Regions from separate parts of the Kosakonia sp. SMBL-WEM22 genome, predicted to be linked through region 2. Evidence: predicted binding sites of a transcription regulator. Region 2 holds the regulator's gene; each other region holds the start of a gene.
What was found. The regulator Fur, encoded in region 2, represses iron uptake genes when iron is present. The targets are predictions, from matches to a motif close to ATAATAATGAGAACNACTATCAA.
Positions count from the first base shown of each region.

Region 1 (3,283 bases), on a different replicon from region 2:
GGCGCGAAGCTGTTGAAGCGGCCATCTGAATCACGGACAACGTAGCGGGTCGCGCTGAAGGTAAGCTGCAGGTTGTCGCTAACGGCACCGTTCACCTCAAACTCCGCCCCTTTGCTTACTGCGCCTTTGGTTGCGCGATAAGCCTGTTCGGTGGATCCATTAACGAATTCCCCGCTGATGGCTTCTCCCGCATTCTCCTGTTCGATGCGGAATACGGCAACGTTGGTGGTCAGCCTACTGTCCATCCAGTCTGCCTTCAGGCCGGTTTCATAGTTTTTACCGGTGGCGGGTGAGAGCCATGCACCCTCTTTTGTGCGTTTGGTTTGCGGGGCAAAAATTGAGGTATAGCTGGCGTAAGCGGAAAGGCTGTCGTTTATGTCATACACCAGTCCGCCGTAAGGCGTGGTGTTATATTTACGCATATCGCCGCTGCTGCCGTCTGAGCTGTACTGGGTATAACGTGCGCCAACGAGCAGTGACAACGGATCCGCCAGCGACAGGCGTGCCGCCATATACGCCGATTTTTGCCGCACGATATCATCCGCATTTTGATACCAGTCGCCCCATTCCGGCTCGGCCACGCTCCCGTTCCAGCTATTGTTGAAGATTCCAATGCGATCGCTGTCCATCGGCCCGTCTTTACTGAAGGTGGCATTATGCTGACGGCTATAGCTGGCCCCGGCCATCAGCTGATGTTGACGCCCGAGCAGTTCGAAAGGCCCGCTGGCATAGGTGTCAAAGGAGTCCAGGGTGCGCTTGCCGCGATCCTTACTTCCCCAGCCTGAAGCACCTTCGCCGGTGGTAACCTCCGGATTGCCCATCACGTAAAGCAGGGTGTCGCTGAACGTTTGCTCGCCGTGGGTTCCATTAAAACGAACCGACCAGCCGTTATCCCAGCTTTGGGTGAGGTTAGCGAAAACTTTACGCGATTCAACGGCGTATCCCGTCCAGTCCGCCGAGGTATTGACGTTGCGATCGTAACGGGTGCGGCTGCCGTTACTGTACAGGCTGGGTAATCCGCCCCAGGTCGGATTGGCGGTGTTTGTTTGCTGATAATCCCAGCCCAGTGAGGCCGTAGTGTGTTCCGTTACATCGCCTTCAATTACGCCATAGAGAAATTTCTTGCGCTTGCCATATCTGTCGAGCCAGCTGTCCTGGTCCTGATAACCTGCCACTACGCGCCCGCGCAGGGTACCGTCGGAATTGAGCGGCGCGGAGATGTCGCCCACATAGCGCTGTTTGCTCCAGCTTCCGTAGCTTGTGCTGACTTTGCCCCTGAAGGTTTTACTGTCGGCACGTTTACGCACCATGTTCACCGTTGCTCCCGGATCGCCAGCGCCGGTCATCAGGCCGTTTGCGCCGCGCACAATCTCTACACGATCGTAAATGGCGGTATCTTCCTGCGCGTCGCCAAAGTTCCACGCGTCGCCCATTGATGTGGGGATCTCATCGTAGGCGAAATTGGTGATTTCAAAGCCGCGGGAAAAGTAGCTGGAACGTTCGCTATCAATCTGCTGCGACGAAACGCCGGTGGTGTTGGTTAATACCTGATCGATTGTTTGCAGGTCTTGATCCTGAATGCGCTGGCGAGTGATGACGCTTAAGGACTGGGGGACGTCACGCGGTATCAGCAGCATTTTGGTGCCTGAACGAGTGGTTTTTACCGCATAATCCTGCTGCGAATCGGCGCTCCCGTTCCCGTCGCCGTAGACAATCATCTCTTGTTCTTTCGTATCCTCATCCGCCATTGCCGGGTGCATGACGGCGGACATCGCCAGTGCAAGCAGTGAAAGTGAGAAGGGAGTATGAATTAACCCTGATGGCGCTTTCGCGCGATTAATCCTGCTGTTAAGAATCATCATGTTACCTGTCAGTTATTGTCGTTTTTGCAAATCATTTATATAAATAAGAATGTAAATGATAATTATTTACTTTATTATGCATGGGTTATTTTGTAAGTTAAATGTAAATAAATGCATATTTATAAAAACGCCACGTTTCCAGTATGACGGGACAATAAATGAACAGATTTCAGTGGATAAAAGGAAAGACATGGGGCTTCAGCGTCCTTACTGCGGCGTTAACCCTGAGCGCAACGGCGTCAGCTGCTACCGCTGATTCGGCTGCGCTTAAGCAGCGCGAACTCGCTGACGGTCTGTATGAGATGGTTTACTCCCCAACGGCAAACGCACTGTACGTCGCGAGTGCGCAGGGTTTCAAAAATGTCAACGGTGGGGTGCTTTATAAACTCGATCCCACAACGCTTGCCACACAAGGTGAAACCCACACCGACCTGAAAAACTTCGGCATGGCGGCGGACGATAATGGCAAGGTCTACTACACCACCAACACCCTCGATGGCGGGGTGTCGAAAGTGGACGTGCAAAGTGGCAAGGTGCTGCAGCGCCTGATGTTTCAAGGCAAAGATAAGGATGGCGACCCGGTTGGTGCGCGTGAGATCCTTTTCCACAAGGGACAACTGTTTATCGGCGGCGTTGCCGACCCTGGGTTCATCTCCGTGGTTGATGCCAGCACCATGACGCTAAAAGCCCGAATCGAGAATGCCGGAAAATGGGTGACGGGGATTATCTATTCCCCGTTGACAGATCGCATTTATGCCGCCAATGGCGGCGGTGAAGTTCTGGTGATTAACCCGGGCACGCATAAAATCGAACAACGCTGGACACCGGGAGATAAAAAAACGTATTTGTTCCTGAACATGGCAGAAGATCCGGCCACTGGGCGCCTGTTCGTGACCGATGATTCAAAAGCCAAAACCACGCTGGTATTTGATGAGCGCAGCGGGAAAGTTATCAAGTGTCTTGAAGGCGATGCGCTGGGAATTAAGTTTAACGCGAAGCGTAACGAAATTTTCATCAGCCAGCGTGAGTCAAAGAAGGTGCTGCAGCTTGATGCCGGCAGCTATGCTGTGAAAAACAGCTGGAGTTTCACCAGCCATCCCAACAGTCTGCTGGTAACACCGGACGGCAAAACTTTATACGTAACAGTGAAGCAGGACTTCAATGACGACAGCACTACGAAAGGCCCGGATAGTGTGGTTCGTATTTCGTTAAATTAAAAAATATACAGCTATCCTGTCAGGGATGGCTGACATATAAACGTGGACGTTGAAGCAGTATCTGAAGTCCGGCTGACCTGCCCCCACAGATTTGTACATTCCAATATTAGCGGCGTCCGCTCCTCGCTCAAAGCGGACTGTTAGTCCACTGAACTCACAGCCAGGCTCTGATGCCATCAAAATATAAGTTTTCAAGAAGCAGGG
Region 1 covers NZ_CP051489.1:76,806-80,088, forward strand. The annotation lists gene fhuE (ferric-rhodotorulic acid/ferric-coprogen receptor FhuE) at 1-1,859, opposite strand, end outside; gene HF650_RS24620 (hypothetical protein) at 2,021-3,079, shown strand.
Region 1: fhuE (ferric-rhodotorulic acid/ferric-coprogen receptor FhuE) is a predicted target of Fur. The motif match lies at 1,918-1,940, and genes of this name have one in related genera.

Region 2 (3,283 bases):
AACTGAATGCGGATGCGGTGGAAGCGCTGAACGAACTGGCCGATGTGCGCGAGATCAGCCGCAGCGAACTTATTGAAGAGATGCTGCTGACGCAGCTTAAAGCTCTGCGCGGATAGCGAATCTTCTGAATCCTGATTAAATACCCCTTTTCATGTGGCATACAGTGCAGTCCGCGGCAATAGCAGTTTCCGCGTTCTTCTCTGTTCTGCTATGATTGCCCTTATCTGTGGGCTTAGCGCTCCCCCTATACTCATTAAGATTCAAGAGGTTATTTTACTCATGGCAATTACAGGCATTTTCTTCGGCAGCGACACCGGTAACACCGAAAACATCGCCAAAATGATCCAGAGCCAGCTTGGTAAAGACGTCGCCGATGTTCATGACATTGCCAAGAGCAGTAAGGAAGATATCGAAGGGTATGACATCCTGTTGCTCGGCATTCCGACCTGGTATTACGGTGAAGCGCAGTGCGACTGGGATGACTTTTTCCCGACGCTGGAAGAGATTGATTTTAATGGTAAGTTAGTGGCGCTGTTCGGCTGCGGCGACCAGGAGGATTACGCTGAGTACTTCTGTGATGCGCTGGGCACCATTCGCGACATTATTGAACCGCGCGGCGCAACAATCGTGGGTCACTGGCCAACTGCCGGCTACCATTTCGAAGCCTCAAAAGGTCTGGCCGATGACGATCATTTTGTTGGTCTGGCAATTGATGAAGACCGCCAGCCGGAACTGACCGCCGAGCGCGTGCAAAACTGGGTGAAGCAGGTTTCTGAAGAGCTGCATCTGGATGAAATCCTGAATGCCTGATTTTTATGGCGCAATCTGCCGGTTGCGCCGTATCAATAGGTAAAAGCAATCGAAATAATTGCTACATTTTTTTAACTTTCCTACTCATCCCTGTACAATAAGCCCTGCTTAACGCGGTACGCCTGGACGGGAGTTGTCGGCGATACCACGTTTTAAAAGCTTACTTTACTTGAGGGCTTGCAGTTTTCATTTATACATGGCAGTTCTATAATGATACGCATTCGCCCGGGTGCATTCCTTATAACTTCCGCGAAGGAAGTGAATCGTATAGCAACAGGACAGATTCCGCATGACTGACAACAATACCGCATTAAAGAAGGCCGGCCTGAAAGTCACGCTTCCACGTTTAAAGATTCTGGAAGTGCTTCAGGAGCCGGATAACCATCATGTCAGTGCGGAAGATCTTTATAAGCGTCTGATCGACATGGGTGAAGAGATTGGTCTGGCAACGGTATACCGTGTGCTGAACCAGTTTGATGACGCCGGGATCGTCACCCGTCACAATTTCGAAGGCGGCAAGTCTGTTTTCGAACTGACGCAGCAGCATCACCACGATCACCTTATCTGCCTCGACTGCGGTAAAGTTATCGAATTCAGTGATGATTCCATCGAATTACGCCAGCGCGAAATTGCCGCTCAACACGGTATTCGCCTGACGAACCACAGCCTCTATCTTTACGGTCACTGCGCTGAAGGCGACTGCCGTGAAGATGAACATGCGCACGACGCTAAATAAGCTCTTCTAACGTTAAAAGCCAACCGCCAGGTTGGCTTTTTTTATGCCTGCAGGATGAGCGGCGCATCAAATGGCTGCACCGCTCGGGCAGAAAAGCAATCAGCCTTTCAGCATATCGACACGGCTGACGCGCTTGCCATCCGGGCTTGCGGTACGCACCTGAATTTCTCCTTTAAGCTGTGGACGGGAAGCTGTTTCGTAGCGCTGCCATGTTTTGCCGCGATCGAGGGAGTACTCTACCACCAGCCCCGGGAAGCGGGTGTTCACCTCCAGCACACCGTCAACAATTCGCGCCCCTGGTACCGGCAGACGATACTGGATGCCAGCTTTATCCAGCTTCGCCAGCTCGCGATGTCCCAGCAGATTGGCAAAACGCTGCCAGTCAGCCATAAGCGCCTTCTGATCGACCCACTGCGTCTCGCCGCCTTTATATTCGCGGCTGGCCTGATAATCCTGCTCCCAGCTTGCGCGATGCCATGCCCGCTCCGCAACGGCAACCAGACGGGGATAGATCATATACTCCATCTGCTCATCCGTGCGCACCACTTCGCTCCACAGCTCGGCGGAAAGCCCGTAGGCACCCGGCCACGGCTTGTCTGATTTGGCGCTGAAAGTGTTGCCATCACGATCGACCGACGTTTCTGCATTCTGCGGCATGTTGTCCGGCGCAAAGCTGAAGATCTTGCGCTCGTCGCTAAAACGCGTTCCCCAGTAGTAGCCGCTTTCCGCCGGGTGAACTTCGCTCGGGAAGTCGAGATAGAGATAGTCCGGATTGGAAACTACCACGCGGAAACCCTTATTCGCCCAGTCGTTAACGGAGTCGAAACCGCCCCAGTAAAGCGCATCCCAGAAGTTAACATTGACGTTTTTGGTGGCAAACCCCGAGGCGTCTTTGGCATCTTTCAGCCCATCCTGCCAGGCCTGCATCACATCAATGCCGTGCGCCTTAACCAGCTTGCTCACCTCTGCGCCAAAGTAGCTGGAGAGGTGTTCAACATCGCTCACTTTCCCGGCTTTGATCATCGCCTGGCAGGCCCCGGACTTGGCCCACGGCTTATCCTGCTTGCTCTGATCGATAATGCCTTTACCCGGCTGCGGATCTTTTACATCCGTATAGCCTGCGCCAAGATAGATATTTTTCGCCTCATCGCCACCAAAGTGCCATGTGTGCAACGGCAGACCTGCTTCCCGGTGCATCTGCTGAATTTCGCCCATCACCTTATCGACAAAGTTGCGCGAGGAGTCCAGGCACGGATTGAGGTAGCCGGTGCGGTCATAGAACTGTACGCCAGCGGTAACAGAGGTATCAGTCGGATCCAGCAGGCGGTAGCGGCTCGCCTCACGCTCCTCTTTGCCCTCTTTTATCAGGCGATGGTAACGCGCCTCCATTGAGATGACCGCTGCGCGCGCATGCGCCGGCATGTCGATCTCCGGGATCACCTCAATATGACGAGCTTTGGCGTATTTAAGGATCTCGATATAGTCAGCGCGGGTAAAGAAACCACTGCCGTTATTATCACGATTAGGCCCGGATCCCAGCTGCGGCAGCAGGCACTGCTTCTCGCTCAAATCGTGGCAGCGCTGGCTGCCAATATCGGTCAGCTCCGGCAGCCCCGGGATTTCAATGCGCCACCCTTCATCGTCCGTCAGATGGAAGTGGAATTTATTCAGTTTGTAAGCCGCCATCTGATCCAGCAGGCGCAGCACCGCCGCTTTGCTGTGGAAGTTGCGTCCAAC
Region 2 covers NZ_CP051488.1:1,502,699-1,505,981, reverse strand. The annotation lists gene ybfE (LexA regulated protein) at 1-116, shown strand, start outside; gene fldA (flavodoxin FldA) at 280-810, shown strand; gene fur (ferric iron uptake transcriptional regulator) at 1,100-1,546, shown strand; gene HF650_RS07180 (beta-N-acetylhexosaminidase) at 1,646-3,283, opposite strand, start outside.

Region 3 (3,283 bases), 110 kb from region 2:
CCGCCGAGGCTGACGGTGACCACGCCAACCGGTAGCTGATAAGGCGTAAAGCCGCGCTGGGCAATCATATCTGCCAGCAGCAGCAATAGCGCGCCGCAGAGCGCCGACTGGGTTAACCCCCAGCGCGCTGTACCGCTCAGGCGGCGGGCAATATGCGGAGCCACCAGTGCGATAAAGGAGATGGGACCGGCAAGCGCCGTGGCGGCTGCGGTAAGCGCCACCGCCACCAGCATCAGCAGCAGACGCGAGCGCTCAACGTTGACGCCCAGCGCGCAGGCGCTATCGTCGCCCATCTCCAGCAGTCGCATGCGCCGTGCCAGCAGGGCGGCGAAAAAAAACATCACCAGCATAATTGGCACCGACGGCAGCGTTTTTGCCCACGTCAGGCCATTGAGCGATCCGGCGTTCCACAGCCCGGCGGAGAGCGCCGTTTCAAGCGACGCTTTCAGCAGCAGCCAGGTGTTGAAGGCCACCAGCATCGCGCGTACGCCAATCCCAACAATAATCAGGCGAAAGGTTTCAATCCCGTTGCGCCAGGCGAGCAGCCACACCACCAGCGATGTAAGAATGCCGCCCGCCATCGCTGCCAGCGCGATCGCCGTCAGATGCTGACCAAACAGCACCATCGCCACCAGCACGCCGCTCCACGCCCCGGTGTTAAACCCCATCACATCCGGGCTGCCGAGCGGGTTACGCATCAGGGACTGGAAAATCGCGCCGCTGACGCCGAGTGCCGCGCCAACCACCAGCGCCATTAACACTCGCGGCAAGCGCCACTCCATCACCACCAGCTGCATCGCGCGCGGCGCAGCACCGCTTAGCGCGTCCAACACCTGCGAGAAGGTGAGCATCACCGTGCCGCTACGCAACCCCCAGGCTGCGAGCAGCAGGGCGGTGATAACCATCAGCAGGCAGCTGGCCACTAAACGGCGGGAGGGAGCGATCATAAGCCGCCTCCGCGCACACGGCGCACCAGCAGGATCAGCATCGGCGCGCCGATAAAGGCGCTCACTACCGAAACGCGCAGCTCACCCGGCACAATTACACGGCCGATGATATCGGCAAACAGCAGCAGAGCAGGGGTGGCAACCAACGTCACCGGGAGCGACCAGCGGTGATCGGCTCCAACCAGCCCGCGCGCAAGGTGGGGCATCATCAGACCGATAAAGGCGATGGGCCCGACGACCGCCGTGGCGCTGCCGCAGAGCACGGTTATCGCCAGCAGGCCCAGCAACTGGGTACGCGCCACTCTGCTGCCGAGCGCCGTCGCCGTATCGCTGCCGAGGCTCAAGCTGTTAAGCGCGCGGCTCAACATCAAGGCGACGCCCGCCGCCAGCAGCACCGGGATCAGCACCACGCGCAGGGTTGCCAGCGTGCGAATATCAAGGGAGCCGGCCTGCCAGAAACGCAGTTGGTCGTAAACATCAGCATTGAGCAGTGAAATGCCGCTGGAGAGACCGTCGAGCACGGCGGTGAGCGCCACGCCCGCCAGCGTTAAGCGCACCGGGCTAAGCTGGCCGCCGCCCTGGCTGCCGGTAAACGCCACCAGCAGCGAGGCGGCGAAAGCGCCGCAAAAGGCGAACAGCAGCTGCTCCGTGGGCGTGGTTGCACCCAGCAGCGCGGCGCCGAGCACAATGGCGAAACTGGCACCTGCGTTAACGCCTAACAGACCCGGGTCGGCCAGCGGGTTGCGCGTCAGGGTTTGCATCAGGGCACCGGCAAGGCCGAGCGCGCCGCCGGCGAGTAAGCCTGCCAGCGTGCGTGGCAGGCGCGCATCGCGAATAATGGTGCAATCTGCGCTGTGACAAGCGCCAAAGAGGGCGTCGGTGATGACCGCGGCAGGCATCGGTTTTGCGCCAATAAACAGGCTCAGTGCCGCAGCAAATATAAGCAGTATCAATAGCCCGACGAGAACCAATACGCGCGCCGGAGAAGCGGAAAACGACATAAAAATCCCAATTTTGATAATGATAGTAATTATCGTTATCGATCCTGTTTTGTTATGTTACCATGCGCAGCCTGAGATTGGACACAGAAAGTATGGAATACAAGGTCTTGTAATGAAGCAACACTCCTGGCTGCTGAATCTCAGCCTGCTGCGGACACATCCGGCTTATCGCGCCGTTTTCCTTGCGCGTTTTATCTCCATCTTATCACTGGGCTTGCTGGGCGTGGCTGTGCCGGTGCAGATCCAGGCGATGACCCACTCCAGCTGGCAGGTCGGGCTTGCCGTAACGCTGACCGGCGGCGCAATGTTTGTCGGCCTGATGCTCGGCGGCGTGCTGGCGGATCGCTTTGAACGTAAAAAGCTGATTCTGCTGGCGCGTTCCACCTGCGGTATCGGCTTTATTGGCCTCTTTCTCAATGCTCTGTTACCCGCGCCGTTGCTGTCGGCGATCTATCTGCTTGGCGTATGGGATGGCTTTTTCGGCGCGCTCGGCGTAACGGCGCTGCTGGCGGCAACGCCTGCGCTGGTCGGGCGGGAAAATCTGATGCAGGCGGGGGCGATCACCATGCTCACCGTGCGCGTCGGCTCGGTGATCTCGCCGATGGTCGGCGGCCTGCTGCTGGCCTCCGGCGGCGTGGCGTGGAACTACGGCCTGGCGGCGGCGGGCACCTTTATCACCCTGTTGCCGCTGCTGACGCTGCCCGCGCTCCCGCCGCCGCCGCAACCGCGTGAACACCCGCTTAAATCCCTTACCACGGCGCTGCACTTTCTGCTGCGTAACCCTTTAATTGGCGGCATTGCGCTGCTCGGCGGTCTGCTGACGATGGCCAGCGCCGTGCGTGTGCTCTACCCGGCGCTGGCGATGAGCTGGCAGATGTCGGCGGCAGAGATTGGCGTGCTGTACGCCGCACTGCCGCTCGGGGCGGCCATCGGCGCATTGACCAGCGGCAGGCTGGCGCACAGCGAACGGCCCGGCATCATCATGTTGCTGACCAGCGTCGGCGCGTTTATCGCCATTGCGCTTTTTAGCCTGATGCCCGTCTGGCCGCTCGGCGTGCTCTTTCTCGCGCTCTGCGGCTGGCTGACGGCGGTGAGTTCGCTACTGCAATACACCCTGCTGCAAACCCAGACCCCGGAAGCGATGCTCGGGCGCATTAACGGCTTATGGACGGCACAAAACGTCACAGGCGACGCCATCGGCGCGGCGCTGCTGGGTGCGATGGGATCGATGCTGACGCCCGCCGCCTCGGCGAGCTTGAGCGGGCTGGCATTAGCGATAGTGGGATTAGTGCTGGTTCTCATACTCGGCGAGCTGCGCCGTTTCCGACAGGTTCA
Region 3 covers NZ_CP051488.1:1,389,674-1,392,956, forward strand. The annotation lists gene fepG (iron-enterobactin ABC transporter permease) at 1-947, opposite strand, end outside; gene fepD (Fe(3+)-siderophore ABC transporter permease) at 944-1,948, opposite strand; gene entS (enterobactin transporter EntS) at 2,061-3,283, shown strand, end outside.
Region 3: fepD (Fe(3+)-siderophore ABC transporter permease) is a predicted target of Fur. The motif match lies at 1,962-1,984, and genes of this name have one in related genera.